DNA from 3 places in the Cellvibrio fibrivorans genome. Region 3 is predicted to be linked to each of the others. Evidence: predicted binding sites of a transcription regulator. Region 3 holds the regulator's gene; each other region holds the start of a gene.

Region 1 (5,897 bases), on a different contig from region 3:
CCATGAGCTATACCCCATCTGCAGAGGGTGCCTTCGCATCCGTTGAGTACATTATGCGTGATGTGGATTACGGTTGGTTGCTACGCTATATGCACTCCACCGGCGCATCAGCGTTCTTCATTGTGGTTTACCTCCATATGTTCCGCGGAATGATGTACGGCTCTTATAAAGCCCCGCGTGAGTTGGTATGGATTTTTGGTATGACCATTTATCTGGTACTTATGGCGGAAGCCTTTATGGGCTATGTACTGCCTTGGGGTCAGATGTCCTATTGGGGCGCGCAAGTAATCGTATCCCTGTTTGGTGCTATCCCCGGTATTGGTGAAGACTTGGTACAGTGGATTCGCGGTGATTACCTGATCTCCGGTATTACCCTGAATCGCTTCTTCGCGTTGCACGTTGTGGCCTTGCCGATTGTATTGCTCGCTTTGGTTGTGATGCACATCCTGGCGCTGCACGAAGTGGGTTCTAACAACCCTGACGGTGTTGAGATCAAAAAGAACAAAGATGAAAACGGCATCCCGCGCGACGGTGTCCCTTTCCATCCTTTCTATACCGTACACGATTTGGTCGGTATCACTGTGTTCCTGTTTGCCTTCTGCTTCATCATGTTCTTTATGCCGGAGATGGGCGGGTTCTTTCTCGAATACGCTAACTTTGAAGAAGCTAACAACCTGAAAACCCCGCTGCATATTGCTCCGGTTTGGTACTTTACTCCGTTCTATGCAGTGCTGCGTGCGGTAACCATGCCAATCGAGCTTGGCCCAATGGTATTAACCGCCAAGTTCCTCGGTTTTATTGCGATGGCGGCAGCGATTGCCATCCTGTTTGTGTTGCCTTGGCTGGATCGCAGTAAAGTCAAATCCATGCGCTACCGCGGCCATATCCCGCGAGTGATGTTGATCGCGTTTGCGGCAATGTTTGTGATTCTCGGCTATCTAGGTGTTAAGGCGCCGACCGAAGGCAGAACCTTGCTGTCGCAAATCGCAACGGCTTTCTACTTCGCCTACTTTGTGACTATGCCGGTGTGGACGACCACTAGCCCTGAAAAAGCCAAATCGAAAGCATCTTGGTTCGTCTGTTTGCTGTTCACTGTTGTGTTTGGTTGGATGGGGCTCGAATATGTTGGTGGCGAAGTTCCAGTGTTGTTGTTGGTGCTGTGTTTTCTGTTGGCGGCGATTTTTGCGGTGATGCCAATTTTGGCAGCGCGCGATAAAGATTTGGTTGAGCCGACTCGCACCCAAGCTAAAGGCTTGCCAACACTGGTTGTGCTTGGTGGTTTGGTGCTGTTTATTATCCTTGCGGTGGTGCCTATTAAAGCGGTTGCAAGTGAAGGTGCTTTTAATTGTGGTGCGGTTCCTTGTGATCACATGGAGCCGGACCTCAAGGATAAAGAATCGCTGCAACGTGGTGCCAAATACTTCGTCAACTATTGCATGGGCTGCCACTCGGCCAAGTATTCACGTTTTGAGCGTGTTGCCGACGACTTGGATATCCCGCACAACCTGATGGAGCAAAACCTGATTTTTGGCGATCAACGTATCGGTCAATTGATGGAAATTGCAATGAAACCGCAGCAAGCCAAAGTCTGGTTTGGTGTAGTTCCGCCTGATTTGACGTTGGTGGCGCGCGCGCGTTCGCCGGAGTGGTTGTACACCTACCTGCGCAATTTCTACAAGGATGAAACCCGTCCTTGGGGGGTCAACAACCGTGTATTCCCCAACGTAGGTATGCCGCACGTGTTGATTGGCCAGCAGGGTTTATTGGAGTGTGGCGCTGGTCCAAAACTCAATCACCACGGCGGAGCATTGCGTAATGATGTGGGTCAGATTGAAATGGACGAACACTGCGGTGCACTTAAGGAAGGCAAAATCAAGGGCAGTTTATCTGCCGCTGAATTTGACCAAGCGGTTTACGATTTGGTTAACTTCCTTGAGTATGTTGCCGAACCTATTGCTGTGAAACGTCAGGCAATGGGCTATTACGTGCTGGGCTTCCTGTTGATCCTGTTTGTCTTTGTCTACTTCCTGAACCGCGAATTCTGGAGAGAGATACACTGATAATAAAACGGGCGACTTAGGTCGCCCGTTTTGCTTGTGTCTTGATTAAATTGAGCCTGGGTTAAAATACCTGTAATTTGTTGTCGGTATTCATCTGTTCAGCTAAAGGAAATGTATATGTCCATGACATCCAGCCGTCCGTATTTTCTGCGCGCCATCTACGAATGGATACTGGACAATAATTGCACCCCGCACATTCTCGTGGATGCCCATGTGCAGGGCACCCAAGTGCCGCAGCAACACGTCAACAAAGACGGGCAGATCATTCTGAATATTTCCCCCTCGGCGATTAAAGATTTTTTTATGGATAACACTGCAGTGTCGTTTAATGCGCGCTTTAGTGGTGTGGTGAATAATCTCTATGTTCCCTGCGGCGCGATTCTCGGAATCTACGCCCGTGAAAATGGCCAGGGAATGATGTTTGAGCCGGAGCAAAATCCGCAGCCGCCAGAACCAGCTCCGACAACCCCGCCTCCATCTCCACGACCTGAGCCGATCTCTCCCTCTGGGTCAGCCCCTAAACGACCCGGATTGCGCGTCGTAAAATAAAGCTCTCTCTAACACCAGCTGCGGCTGGTGTTTTTGTTTGTACGCTCAGAATAAATGTGACGCTTGTGCGACATATTTGTGACAAAAATTCTTGTTGGTCATATTACTGTCATATTCGCTGGCTAAAGTGATCGTCAATGGAGAGACAGATCTCTTCATCAACAAGCAAGAATTCATTACTCACGAATGACTAAACGGAGCGCTCTATGAACGCTATGAAAATTATTAAAGGGTTGGCACTGGCCGGCTCTATGGTGTGTGCAGCTGCGCTGCAAGCGGCAGTTGATCCCAAGTTGCCAGAATATAAAGTGGTAACGGGTGTGTCGGGTAATGTGAACTCAATTGGTTCGGATACGCTCAACAATCTGATGACCTTGTGGGCTGAAGATTTCAAAAAATCCTACCCTAACGTCAATATCCAAATTCAGGGAGCTGGTTCTTCAACTGCACCACCAGCCTTGACTGAAGGTACTGCCAACTTCGGCCCTATGAGCCGTGCGATGAAAGCGGAAGAGATCCAGGCTTTCGAAGCCAAACATGGTTACAAGCCTACCGCGGTACCTGTAGCGATTGACGTTCTTGCCGTGTATGTAAACAAAGATAACCCGATCAAAGGCCTGAGCTTGCAACAAGTGGATGCGATTTTCTCTGCAACCCGCAAGTGTGGCGCAGCCAAAGATATTACCCGTTGGGGCGATGTAGGTTTGACCGATAAATGGGCTGGTCGCGATTTCACCCTTTACAGCCGCAACGCTGTATCAGGTACTTACGGTTACTTTAAAGATGAAGCTTTGTGCAAAGGCGACTTTAAAGCCGGCATCAATGAGCAACCAGGTTCAGCATCTGTGGTTCAAGGTGTATCTGAATCGATCAATGGTATTGGTTACTCAGGTATCGGATATGTGACTTCCGGCGTGCGCGCACTGCCGCTGTCCAAAAAGGATGGTCAACCCTTTGTGACTGCTGAAGCATCGCATGCTTTAGATGGCACCTACCCGCTGGCACGCGTGCTTTATGTCTACATCAATAAGCACCCGAACCGCCCGCTGGATACATTGCAACTGGAGTTTGCGAAGATGATCCTCTCCAAGCAAGGCCAAGAGACTGTGGTGCGTGATGGTTATATCCCACTGCCCGCGACTATGGTCACCAAAGCATTGGCTGAGTTGCAAAAGTAATTACTGCGTAAGTGCTACAGCAAAAGCCGCCGACTTGTTCGGCGGCTTTTTTATGCGCGCAAAAAGAAATATGACAGATAAATGACAAGCAATCCCCGCTTTGTAACAAAAGTGTCATTTTTGCTTGTTAGGATTCTCGTGCCAGCAGTTTAATCAGGTGACTAGACCATGTCAGAACCCAGCATTTCGGTAAAACAAACGCTCAGTTTGATGCCGACCACCGAACAGCGCAGTCGCCTGCGTCGCATTCGCAAGCTCAAAGATAATATCTCCCGCTACGGCGTTATGTCGGCGGGAATTGCCGTGGTATTTTCCTTGGGGTTGATATTTTTCTATCTCTTTTCCGAAGTGGCGCCTCTGTTTCGCGGTGCCTCGGTCGATGTGGTGAAGACCTTCGACCAGGCCGAATTACATCAAATTGAACAAGACTCCACTGAATTTTTAACCCTTGAGCGCTACGAAGAAATCGGCGGCAGTTTTAAACGCAGTGGTGCGGTGAGCTTTTTTAACGTCAACGACGGCAAAACTATTCTTGAGGCCCAACTGCCTAGAACCGAAGGGGCCGAGTTTGCCAGTTTGGCGACCAGTACAGCCGATCACGGACTGGTTGCTTACGGTTTTAATAACGGTGAAGTAGTTGTGACAAAAACCAACTACTCACTCAGTTATCCGCAAGATAAGCGTTTGATTACTCCAACCTTATTATTTCCGCTCGGCGAATCACCGGTGCGTTTGGATGAGCAGGGCACTGCATTAAAAGTATTGGCAATTCAAGAAACCTCTGGCAGCACCTTGATTGGCTCCATCACTGCCGACAACCGTTTATTGCTCGGGGTGTTCAGCGAAAGCACCAATATGATTACCGGTGAATCCAGCCTCTCACAAGAAGTGTTTACCCTTCCGCCACTCCCTGCCGGTATGAATGCCATCGCAATGCAAATTGATGAAGGTGCGCAACATTTGGTGATTGCAACCGATACCGCGCAAATCATTCTCTACAAAATTATTAACCCCGCCGCTGCAGAGCGCAAAGAGCCTGTAAGTGTTGGCGGTGGAAAAATTACCGTGTTGCAATTTTTAGTGGGTACAGGTTCTCTGATCGTGGGTACCGATAAGGGAGAAGTCAGCCAATGGTTTTTAGTGCGCGATGAAAGCAACGAATACCACGTCGAATTTGTGCGTGCGTTTGAATCCTTGCCGGGCGCAATTACCAGTGTTGCCCCGGAATTTGCCCGCCGCGGTTTTTGGGCAGGTGACGACCAAGGCAATATCGGGATTTATTTCGGCACCTCTGAGCGCACTCTGCTGATCCAATCCATCAGCGATAAACCCATCCAGAACATTGCCATTTCCCCTATCAACAACCGTGTATTGTTAATTGACGGTGGTAAAAAAGTAGCGGTTGCTGATGTATGGAATAAACATCCGGAAGTCTCATTCCATTCGCTGTGGGAGAAAGTCTGGTACGAAGGCCGTGAAGCGCCGGAATATATTTGGCAGGCCTCTTCAGGTAGCGATAACTTTGAAGCCAAGATGAGCTTCATCCCGCTCACCCTGGGTACATTAAAAGCAGCATTCTTTGCCATTTTGTTTGCAGTACCGCTTGGTGTGATGGGTGCGATTTATACCGCCTATTTTATGACACCAAAACTGCGTGGCCTTGTAAAACCCACGATTGAAATTATGGCGGCACTGCCGACAGTAATTCTCGGTTTCCTCGCCGGATTGTGGTTGGCTCCTTTTATGGAAAACCATTTGCCCGCGATTTTCAGTATTTTAATTTTGTTGCCCGTGATTATGTTGGTGACCGGATTTATTTGGAGCCGCTTCCCGGAATCGATTCGCAACCGTGTTCCAGAAGGTTGGGAAGCTGTGATTCTGGTGTTGCCCATTATTTTAACTGTGTGGGCTTGCGTTGCAGTTAGTCCTTTCACTGAGGTCTGGTTTTTTGATGGCAGCATGCGCCAGTGGTTTACCGATAACGGAATCAACTACGACCAGCGTAATGCTTTGGTGGTCGGCATAGTGATGGGCTTTGCGGTAATCCCGAGTATTTTTTCTATCGCTGAAGATGCGGTATTCAGTGTGCCGCGGCATCTCACACAAGGTT
Region 2 (5,897 bases), on a different contig from region 3:
TTGAACAACCATTTAGCTCGCTGGATTTTACCTACTCTTACTATCCAATTGAACAGTTAACCTTCAAGGCTAAATTGCGCAATCTGTTGGATGAGGATCGTGAAATTACTCAAACCAATTTGAGCGGACAAAACGTTACTATCCTTACTCAAGAAGTAGGTACAAGCATGAGCTTGGATATTAGTTACAATTTTTAAAAAATATGGATGTCACTGAGCCACCTTCGGGTGGCTTTTTTCTGTGCACAGAAATTGACTGCCTCGCACCAAAATACAGAACTATACTTTTTAAACGGTGATTTAAGCAGCCAAAATACATATTCAGGGACACTAAAAAAACCAATCCCCCCTAGTTCGAGGCAAAACTTATAATCAAAATCACAGAAATAACTAAATATTTTTAAATTATTTCTATTTAAATCAAAAAGTGTCACAAACTATTCACATTAGTGTGCTAAGCCGAGTGCTAATCTAACAATGAAGCCGGAGATCAATGACCCAGAAGGGTGCAGATAGCCGTTTAATGATTCACGAGGAGCACACTATGACTAAAAATTTCCTACAAAAAACCATTCGCTCACTGGTAATACTAGCGGCTATTGCACCCATTGCGAGTTATGCAGCAGCATATACTCCAGCAAAGTTTGGCAATGCAGAAGAAACTCTGGGTAAACAAATCACTATGCCGGCCTCGTTTGGCGAGGGCGTAAAAACCGTCGCGGTTTATTGCCAGGCTGATGTAATGACCACCGGCAATATCAACGCAGTCACCTGCTATGAAAACAGCCCACTGGTATCCATGCAAAAAGTAACGGAATCGGCACTCAAGTCAGCCACCTTCACCCCCGCCACTATTGATGGCAAAGCCGTTCCGGTGAGAATGCAAATGCGTGTTGTCTATTCACTGGCCGGCACACAGGCACCGATTGTTTTGCTACCCAATTTAGGCACGCTGCAAGCACAACACGGTACTCACTATTACGCACCGCAAGAGCGGTTGGATACCAGTGATTGGTATGCCACCTACTCCACCAAAGAACACGGTGACGGAAAGTTATTTTTTGCCGAAGGCAAAATGACCCGCGTTATGGCAAACATTGAAGCCGATGGCAAAGTGGAAACTGTGAGCACCATCGAAGCCGCGCTGCGCAAACAAGCAGACGCAGCAAGCATAGAAAGCTCGCTGAAAAAATCCAAATTTATTCCCGGATTTGTGCAAGACAAACCGACTGCCATGCACTACATCGCCGTGGTTAATTACCAAAAATAGATTTTTTATCCCACAAAAAAGGCCGCACCATTTGCGGCCTTTTTTGTTTTACACTTCACAATTAGTTAATCAAGGCAGACAAATTCTATCACCAGCGAAATTCTTCCCATCGCCAGCGGCCGATAATTTTCACGTATCACGGAAAAACCGTTTGCGCATGGCTCCATAGCTTTAGGCAACAACTGCGTGCGCGCCAAAGCGACGCTTGACCATTGATCCACTTCAACACTGAGTGAAAAAACTTTTTTAGCTTGTAGGGAGTTGCCTGGGAGATTTTTTGCTCCTCCTGTTGCTGGGATTTTCTCATCAGCAGAATTTTCTATAGCCGTTTCCAGCACTGCCCCTTCACTACCTTTTTTAAAGGCTTTGCGTAAAACCCCATTAAGCCCTTCATCGGTGTAATCGCAATCCTGCTGGTTTACATTCATTGAATCGGCCGCGTCAACAGCATTTTCACAGGTGTCATCGGCATAGGACTGAGTAGCGCAACACGCACTGATAATGACTGTCAGTAACCATTTCATCGCATCACCTCTTTTTAGCTACTTATCAGAATTACGTACAAACAATAAAGGGTGCCGAGGCACCCTTTATTTTCGCATAGAAAGAACTACAACAATTAGAATTTGTAATCCAAACCAATACCAGCGTAGTTATCATCGCGGTAGTTGTCTACAGCAACCAAATCTGGCTGACCATTTTCTACCACGGTGTAATAACCAAACAAAGTAGCGCTCTTGGTCATTTTGTAATCCACACCAATGCTGCTGCTTTCGCCATCAATCCATCTAACTTCTGAGCTGCCGTGTTGTGCTTTTACCGCCCACTTGTCAGTTACATTCCACAATGCAGAAACCAGTGCACCATCTTCTTCATCGGCAACACCGTTATCGTAATTCTCACCTAACACACCTAACTGGAAAGCGCCGAGAGTCAAACGACCAACCACACGAATCAAATCAACGCCTTCAGCTTCAACGTCCTGATCCATAGCTACACCAACATAAAACGTTGGGCTGTTGTAGCCGAATGATGCAGAAATACCGTTACCTGTTTCACCGGTTTTTTTGGTCACACCATCATTTTCTTCAGTCACATAAGCAACCGAACCAGAGAATCCACCGCCAAAGGTTGGAGTTACGTATTGAACGATGTTGCTCGCACGAATCTCACCTTTGAATATATGTGTGATATCACCTTCCAGATCGTTGAACAAATCAATTTTTTCTTGCGCGACTTTTGTCGGGGTATCAAAGTGACCGCCCATAATAGTACCGGCAGAGCCTTGCAAACCCAAATAGATATTACGCTGACCAAAAGTCTGGCTACCGTTGGTACCATCATCCACTTCAGTTTGGTATTCAAATTGATAAATTACTTTCAGCTGTGAATTAACTTCTTCACCACCTTTAACACCAATGCGCGATGCGTTGCTCAGCAATTCAACTTTGCTACCGTCAGCTTGGTTGCCGTTAGCGCTGGAAAGAGCAGCTTCATCGGTGCTTTGCACAGACACATTTGCTTTACCATAAACGATAACGTCGGCGAACGCAGCGGCGGGAAGTACAGATGCAATGACCAGAGCCAATAATGTTTTTTTCATGGAGTCGTCTCCTGGATGTGTGTGTTTGGTGTTCAGACCCTGAACACCGGGAGTCAGGTGTTATTAATAAAATGACATTTGTGTTTCAGGGGTGTTGCCATTGTGTGACCATAAAGTTACAGAAAGATGACAAAACGCACTCTGAATGTCGCGGGCGGATTATATAAAGAAATTTGCCCTAATTTTGTGATTAAACGTGGTTTTAGGGCAAAAGACCAAACTTTTTGCACTATTTTTGCGCTTTTGATAACCAAATGGCTGCAAAAATCACCAGTGAAAATGTAGTCACGGATATCCGTTACTCAAAATGGCTGATGACATCCAATGCAAACAGCTCATTAATGAGTACCTGAGCTTCACCAAACAAAACGTCAGGTTGGTTGTGCTGCAGTTCGGTGGCAATAAGTTGCAGTTGGTCCCCCAAGGTAGCCTGGGGGTTGGTTTGCAGCAAATGTAAGAGGCGCAACGTCATAGTATTAGCCGTCATAAAACGCACCTTATCCTCGCGGTTGCGGTATACCACTAACCGTGTCAGCTCTGGTGCCAGAGGTCGATGGCGGGGAGAGATTTTATGTACGGGATATTGATAGCTTAAACACACAGCCAAAGGCGAAACACGTGGTTTAGATAGAAGCGGCGTTTCTGGATAGGCAGAAACTGCTGGAATACTCGCCTCATTCACATCCAGCGCCAACTCAATCCACTCATAGTGTGCGAGTTCAAGCAAATATGCCGGGTCGCCATCGCACATGCCACGCTCTTGCGACAGATACTGCAAAAACTCCTCACTGATTTCCAAAAAATACGGCGTTTGACAGCGGTGGCGATGAATAAAATCGCGCACCATCGAATGCCAATGCCCGTCGCTGAGCAGTGAACGCAGAACAGGAAATACATTGGCGATAAAACTTTCAATATTGTTGTAAATCAAGTCGCGATAAATACCCATCCGCGTATCGTTCATTTCTGCTGGTGCAGGGTAGCGATCGGGGGCGCGCAAATGTTGGGTAAATGCCAGCTGGGTTTCTTGAAACGATTTCATGATGCTATAGACCAGCACGAACATTGATTGACGAAGACAAGCGCTGGCGTGTTTTGATTTCATCTAACTCCGCCATTAATTCTGGCAGCGGTGGAATATTAAAATCGCGCTCCAACAACGTCGGTTTTACACCGAACAGTTCATAGGTTTTGTCGAGCAGATCCCACACCGATGCAATTACCGGTGCGCCATGGGTATCTACCCGCAAATCCTCAGCTTCTTTGTAATGGCCTGCAATATGAATGTAAGCGGTGCGCTCGCCAGGCAAGCTGGATAGGAACTCGTAGGGATCGTAATTATGATTAATGCTGTTAACGTAAATATTATTCACGTCAAGCAAGAGCGCGCAGTCTGCTTTTTTGATGACGGCATTGATAAATTCACTTTCCGTCATTTCCTGCTGTGGTGCGCAATAGTAAGAAGAATTTTCGATGGCAATGCGCTGGCCAAGAATATCCTGCGCTTGCTGGATACGCGCGGCGACATAGTCAACGGCTTCTTCGGTAAAAGGAATGGGCAATAAATCGTAGAGCTGCCCGTCATCGCTGCAATAACTTAAATGCTCGCTGTAATAACGGATACCGTGCTCTTGCATCAGCTTTTTTATTGCGTATAGCAAATCTGTATTCAGTGGTGCGGGCGAACCAATTGAGAGGGATAAACCATGGCAGACAAACGGAAAACGCTCAGTGTAAGCGCGAAATTTTTTACCAAGACGACCACCGACATTAATCCAATTTTCCGGTGCCACTTCCATAAAATGGATATCGTCTGGCGTGGATTCTTCAAGGGTATTTAGCAGCGTCCGGCGCAGGCCTAAACCTGCACCGACAATTGCAGCAGAATAATCCACCAAAGAATGCGCTGGCATTATTCAGCTTTTTTCTCTTCTTTAGCTTCGTCTTTTTTCTCGGCTTTATCGGCACCACACTTACCTTCACCGCATTTGCCTTCACCACATTTTCCTTCGCCATCCGCTTTTTTATGCTCAGCAGCGCATTTACCTTCGCCACATTTGTGCTCGCCTTCGGCTTTTTTATCCGCGCCGCATTTGGCTTCACCGCACTTGTGCTCGGCATCAGTTTTATCGGCGTTATCCGCTAGGGTATAACCTGCGTTTAACGAGGTGGCAGCAAAGGTGGCATCTGCCGCTGTTGCCATTGGGGCCAACGCCGCCGATGCTACAAAAGCAGCGCCAACCAAAGCAGACAGAGAAGCAATTTTGTTATTCATAATGAACTCCAGCGTGTTATGTGTCGTTAGGGGCTGTTCAAGCCGTAAGAAAACTATCATAGCCAAGGCAGTAGAGCTAGCGGATGCATCCGATTTTATGGACACTCCAACAGCTAACCACCATATGGTTACAGGATAGACTCAACACACCCGGATTTGTTACAAGGGATCAACATTTCTTAACCTTGGGCCTCCAACATGGCCTGCTCCCACTGTTTATCCATCCGCTTATCGGATACCGGAACCTGGGTTTTGAGGGTCTGCGCAAAAAGCGAAATCCGCAACTCCTCAATCCACCAACGGTAGTCCATCAGTGCCGTATTCTGCGCCAACCGGTAATCGCCCTCTTTCGCCAGATAATCCACTAGCCGCTGCCAATGCGGCGCTATTTCCGCTAGTTGAAGTTTATCTTTTTGCGGGTTCAACGCCGCTTTCTCCAAACGCTGTTGGATGCCACGCATGTATTTCGGGTATTGCTGCAACCACAGCGCAGGCGTTTTATACACCAATCCGGGATAAAACAACTGCGCTAATTGTTGATTGATATCACTAATCGTAAACGCTAGCATCAACATATTTTTTTGTTGCTTGAGTTGTTTTTTAACTTCAACCAATAATTTCAAACTGCTAACCAGATAGCTCGCCAAATCTTGTGCATAAGCAATTAATTTTTCTTTAATAAGATTAACCCGCTCATCAAAAGCAATTTGGGTGCGAGGTAAATTTTTCTGATCAGGTAAAGCAAGTTGT
Region 3 (5,897 bases):
GAACCCTGGGTATTTGCGCGCAGTATCTTGCCACTCGCCAGCCTGACCGGCCGGTTGCGCCATTTGCGCAAGCAGGGCACGCGCCCGCTGGGCGCGTTTTTGTTCAGTCAGCCACAGTTAACACGCAGTGCCATTGCAGTGGCGCGGATTAGCCGCGATCATGCCTATGTCCCCGGCGATTTGGTTGGCGACCAATTACTCTGGGGGCGTCGCTCGATGTTTTACTTGCAGCAGAAGCCGCTGCTGGTGAGCGAAGTATTTTTACCGGCCTTTGCCGCCCAGCTCACGCTGCACCTGCCCCGATAACCTTAATAAAACGGCGTTTTGGCTATGACAAATCCCGACGATGTAAAACCACCCGCTGCTGCGCCCAAAAAACCGGCGACGAAAAAGGTTGCACCGACAGATGCCGGCGGCACCAGCACCAAACCTAAAACAGCGGCAAAACCGGCGACAAAGAAAGCCGCCAAACCTGCTGCCAGCGAAGCAGCAGCTAAGGCACCCGCAGCTACAGTGACTAAACCCGCTCAAGGCAAACCAGTCGCGGCCAAAATAACGCTCAAAAAAGCAACCAGTGCAGCAACCACCAAACCTGCGGTGCGCAAACCCAAAGTTACCGTCCCGGATCCAGCACTGATCGCACCGTCAGTAGATCCTGTTGGCCCTACATCACCTGACACTGGTGATCAGCCAACAACACCAGCCACGGACTGGGCGAATGTCCATGCTGCAAAAATCCTCAAACGTGCAGCGAAAAATAGCGGAAAGGCTGGCTTTATCGCCCAACTCAAGCACAAAGCAGGCAGTTACTGGCGCTTGACGCGCATGGATCGCCCGATTGGCACACTGCTGTTGCTCTGGCCCACACTATGGAGTTTATGGATCGCCGCCAAAGGCGTGCCCAGCATTAAAAATCTGGTGATTTTTGTGTTGGGGGTGATAGTGATGCGCGCCGCCGGCTGCGTCATCAACGACTTCGCTGACCGCAAGATCGACGGCAAGGTGCTGCGCACTAAAGATCGGCCACTGGCTACGGGTGCGGTATCCAGCCGTGAGGCGATTGGGTTGTTTATCACACTCTGCCTGATAGCCTTTGCGCTGGTGCTGTTTACCGACCCGCTAACCATTAAGTTGTCGGTCGGCGGCCTCATCCTCGCCTTCTGCTACCCATTTATGAAGCGCCATACCCATTTACCGCAAGTGGTACTGGGTGCCGCCTTTGCTTGGGGCATACCCATGGCCTATGCGGCAGAGGCAGGGGAATTGCATCAGGGAATGTGGCTGATTTACTTGTCGGTCGTACTTTGGACCGTCGCCTACGACACTTTTTACGCCATGGTAGACCGCGATGACGACCTGAAAATCGGCGTCAAATCCACCGCCATCCTTTTTGGCGAGCAAGACCGCTTGATGACCGGCGTATTGCAAATCATGGCGCTCTATTCGCTGGTGCTGGTCGGCAACCGCTTTGAGCTCGGCAGCTTTTACTATCTCGGTCTGGCGGTAGCGGCCGGTTTATTTATCTACCAACAGTGGCTGATCCGCTTTCGCGTGCGCGAAGCCTGCTTTAAAGCGTTCCTCAATAATAACTGGGTGGGTGTAGCAGTCTTTGCCGGGATTATTATGGACTATAGTTTTCGCTAGGAGCCAAATATCCTGCAACCTGTCATAAATGTGTAACACTGAACTTATTTAATAAGCTGCAACAATAGCTTCACAAACCTGTGAGGCACACCGTGGTTTTTTCAGGCAGAACACTTATGACTGGTCGCAAAATACTGATCGTTGACGATGAATCCGCAATTCGCGATATGCTGCGGGTGGCGCTGGAAATGGCTGAGTATCAAGTCATGGAAGCGAGCAACGCACAGGATGCGCACAGCATCATTATCGATGAAAAACCCGACCTGATCCTGCTCGATTGGATGATGCCAGGGACCAGCGGCATCGAACTCGCGCGCCGCTTGAAGCGCGATGAAGTGACTGCTAACACGCCCATCATCATGCTCACCGCCAAAGGTGAGGAAGACAACAAAATCCAGGGGCTGGAAGTGGGCGCTGATGATTACATCACGAAACCCTTCTCGCCACGCGAACTAGTGGCGCGTTTGAAAGCGGTATTGCGCCGCGCTGACCCGCAAATCAACTCTGCCCCTATCACGGTGCAAGGCCTGTGTCTCGACCCGGCCAGCCACCGCGTGACCATCAATGACCAGTCAGTGGATATGGGCCCGACCGAATATCGCCTGCTGGAGTTTTTTCTCACCCATCAGGAAAGGGCTTATACTCGCAGCCAGTTGCTGGATCACGTCTGGGGCGGCAATGTGTATGTGGAGGAGCGCACGGTGGATGTGCATATCCGCCGCTTGCGCAAAGCGCTGACTATCGACGGCCACGAAGATTTGATCCAGACAGTGCGCGGTACAGGCTATCGTTTTTCTACCCGTATTGAAGCCTGATAACACTATTCGTGAGTAGTCCTAGCAGACGAGCCTACAGGGATGTATTTACGGCGCGTCGCGCAGTGCTCGTCGGCTAGGGCTACGGATTTAGAATCGAGAGGCCCCCTTGTTAAAAGGTTTTAGCGCTGAACTCCAGCGTATTTTGATTATTCTCGCCATCTGCAGCTTGATTGGCTTCTTTAGCGATAACTATGCGCTCTGGATGCTGATCGGCTGTGCGATTTATATCTTGATGATGCTCTGGCAAATGCGTCGCCTCAACCAGTGGCTGTTGCGTCAGGAAACCGATCACCCTCCCGAGGCGAGCGGTATCTGGGGGCAGATTTTCGACAATATCTACCAGTTGCAGCGCGACCAGCGGGGCGAGAAAGACAACCTGCAGGCCGTGATCAACCGCATCCAGGAAATCAGTTCAGCGTTGAAAGACGGCTTGATCATCCTCGACGCGCGCGGCCATCTGGATTTCTGGAACCCTGCAGCACACCGCATGCTGGCGTTGCATACTAAAGACCAGGGGCAATCGGTAATCAACTTTATCCGCCACCCCAAGTTCGTCAGCTATTTTGAAGAGGGTAATTTCGAGGAACCGCTGGAGCTACCCTCGCCGCGCTTTCCCTCCAAACACCTGCAGTTCCAAATCACACCCTTCGGCAAGCAGGAGCGGCTTATCGTGGTGCGCGATGTGACCCAGCTGCACAATCTGGAAAAGATGCGGCAAGACTTTGTCGCCAACGTATCTCACGAATTACGCACACCGCTGACTGTAATCAATGGCTATGTGGAGACCCTTGCGGATAACAACAGCACCCCCAGCTGGGATAAACCCCTGCAGCAGATGCAACAGCAAGCCAAACGCATGTCACTGCTGATCAATGATTTGCTGGTGCTGTCCAAGCTGGAGACGACCGAAGCGGGGCACAACCACAAACCGATTAATATTGAGCAGCTGCTAACCATCGTCAAAAGTGAAGCGGAAGTGCTGAGCAAGGATAAAGAGCAGCAGCTGACGCTGATCTGCAACAACACCACCAAACCCTTGTTGTTATTGGGCAATGAGAAAGAGCTGCACAGCGCCTTCTCCAATTTGGTCATCAACGCGATCAAATACACACCCAATGAGGGCAAGGTAAGTGTGCTGCTCTGGCAAGACCAGAAACACTTCTATGTATCGGTCAGCGATAACGGACCGGGCATCGAAGCTATGCATATCCCGCGTTTGACCGAGCGCTTTTATCGCGTCGATGCCAGTCGCAACAGCAGCACCGGCGGTACCGGTTTGGGCTTGGCGATTGTCAAACATGTACTGATGCGTCATGAGGCGGAGTTGAAAATTACCAGCGAGCCGGGCAAGGGCAGTATGTTTATCTGTGTGTTCCCGCTGCCTCATTGAGAAATCGAGTCTAACGTTGTCATTCGGGATAAAAAGCACATGAATTTGACGTCAAAATAATATTCGAACTTTTTATTTCGTTTTCATCTGAAAATTTTCCAAAAATCAAACCTGCATCGCAAAATATTACCCTCCAAACTGAAAGTCGGACTCGCCAATACAACGTTGTCATTTTAGACTCGATACCTATGGAATGATCTTGGCGCCACGCCAAATCACTTTGCATGTATGGATAACGAGCATCACTCCAAGGTGCCGCACCGGCATCTAACCAACAATAAGTTTCCCGGAGATTGAAAGTGAAAAAGACAATGAAAGCGTGCGGTATTTCCGCTGTAGTAATGGGTTCGCTCTTGCTTGCCAGCCAAGCGTTTGCACACGGTTATGTATCTTCACCAAAAAGCCGTGCTTTTTTCTGTACCAGTGCACAAGGCGGCGCCAGCTCACCTGCGTGTGTTGCTGCTTCTGCAGGCGGTAATGCCAGCCAATATGAACCACAATCTATCGGTATCGGTGGCGCTAACGACAATCACCAGGCTCTGATTCCCGATGGCAAGCTGTGTAGCGCTAATATGGCCAGTAACAACGGCCTTAACCTGGCTCGCAACGACTGGAATGCAACCACTGTAACTGCTGGTCCTCTGGCTTTCGTATGGACTAACACTGCACCACATAAGACTTCTTACTTTCGTTACTACATTACCAAAGAAGGTTTTAACCCTGGTGCGGCACCATTGAAGTGGTCTGATCTGGAACAAATCCACGAGTCAGCGCCAGCGGGCCAAGAGGCAACCTCTACTCACATGGTCAACCTGCCACCACGTACCGGTCGCCATATTGTGTACAGCATCTGGCAACGCGACCCATTGAGAGATGCACCTGAAGGTTTTTACCAATGTATTGATGTTGTTTACGGCAATCCAACAAATAGCTCTTCTTCCGTTGCATTATCTTCAGTGAGATCTAGCAGCGTATCGTCGGTAGCATCCTCTTCAAGTGTTTCCAACAATACCTGTGCCGGTTTGCCAACCTGGAATGCCAGTACCGCTTACCAAGCTCCACAACAAGTGCAACACAACAACAGACGCTACTCTGCCAACTACTGGACTCAAGGTAATGATCCGGCACTGACTTCAGGCCAATACAACTACTGGTTGGATCTGGGTGCCTGTACTGGCAGCACTTCATCAACGCCATCTAGCGTTGCTCCTAGCTCATCAAGCAAGTCAAGCACTGCAGTTAGCAGCAGCCGCTCGAGCGTTGCCTCTTCAGTATCTACCGGTAACTGCACCTCTCCTGCCTACGTAAACGGCGCAAGCTATGCGACTGGCGCTAAAGTAGTAAGTGGTGGCAGCGAATATCAATGTACTGTTGGCGGCTGGTGCTCACAAGGCGGTGCCTATGCACCTGGTACCGGCTGGGCGTGGACCAATGCCTGGTCTCTGGTTCGCGCTTGTAACTAATTAAACAGGATTACCCTGGCTCCCCTGCAAGTTAGCCAGGTGTAAAAAATGTTTGAGATACAAAAAAACGGCAGTCCCTCGGGATTGCCGTTTTTTATTTGGCGCTGCTTTCTATCTATCGCCGTTGGTTATCGCAGATGAATTTCTATTTCGGTCGCCTTATCGACAACCACTTTTGCTTCATCAAAAGACGGCGGTCCATAGCTGCCACCGTTGTTGGAAAAGCCATAAAGTTCAGTGGGAATTCCATTAACGCCAATATCAATCTGGTTGTTTTCGTTTTCATCCTGAAACAGTTTTATCGCGTAATTGCCTGCGGGCAAATCGGCAAAATCCAATAATATGGTTGTCCCTGAGACTTTTACCTGTTTCGCGGCCACCCAATTGCTATTGGCAGTGTAGTGCTCCTCTTTGTCATAAACCGCCACTAACAAGTTACCCTTGACCGATTTGATATTAATCACATTCAAAGTCAGCTCATGGGCAAAGGTTGGCAGGGCAATAATCGCGGCCACAACGGCGAATACACCTGTGTTAATACGCATAGGGATCTCCTTACTCAAATAAATCGGGCCGATTCCC

The links. The regulator PhoB, encoded in region 3, activates phosphate uptake and scavenging genes when phosphate is short. The targets are predictions, from matches to a motif close to TGTCATAAANNTGTAACA.
Region 1: the regulator PhoB is predicted to act here: its motif matches at 3,857-3,874, upstream of J2X05_RS18890 (ABC transporter permease subunit).
Region 2: the regulator PhoB is predicted to act here: its motif matches at 2,987-3,004, upstream of J2X05_RS10035 (porin).

The regions. Positions count from the first base shown of each region.
Region 1 covers NZ_JAVDVX010000008.1:56,082-61,978, forward strand. The annotation lists gene J2X05_RS18875 (ubiquinol-cytochrome c reductase) at 1-2,060, shown strand, start outside; gene J2X05_RS18880 (ClpXP protease specificity-enhancing factor) at 2,178-2,609, shown strand; gene J2X05_RS18885 (PstS family phosphate ABC transporter substrate-binding protein) at 2,816-3,787, shown strand; gene J2X05_RS18890 (ABC transporter permease subunit) at 3,956-5,897, shown strand, end outside.
Region 2 covers NZ_JAVDVX010000003.1:340,287-346,183, reverse strand. The annotation lists gene J2X05_RS10050 (TonB-dependent receptor domain-containing protein) at 1-197, shown strand, start outside; gene J2X05_RS10045 (energy transducer TonB) at 544-1,269, shown strand; gene J2X05_RS10040 (hypothetical protein) at 1,335-1,793, opposite strand; gene J2X05_RS10035 (porin) at 1,889-2,872, opposite strand; gene J2X05_RS10030 (HvfC family RiPP maturation protein) at 3,171-3,914, opposite strand; gene J2X05_RS10025 (HvfB family MNIO-type RiPP peptide maturase) at 3,919-4,785, opposite strand; gene J2X05_RS10020 (HvfA family oxazolone/thioamide-modified RiPP metallophore) at 4,785-5,147, opposite strand; gene hrpA (ATP-dependent RNA helicase HrpA) at 5,327-5,897, opposite strand, start outside.
Region 3 covers NZ_JAVDVX010000006.1:203,688-209,584, reverse strand. The annotation lists gene J2X05_RS16300 (chorismate--pyruvate lyase family protein) at 1-306, shown strand, start outside; gene ubiA (4-hydroxybenzoate octaprenyltransferase) at 778-1,644, shown strand; gene phoB (phosphate regulon transcriptional regulator PhoB) at 1,761-2,459, shown strand; gene phoR (phosphate regulon sensor histidine kinase PhoR) at 2,569-3,852, shown strand; gene J2X05_RS16280 (lytic polysaccharide monooxygenase auxiliary activity family 9 protein) at 4,152-5,315, shown strand; gene J2X05_RS16275 (DUF2141 domain-containing protein) at 5,444-5,860, opposite strand.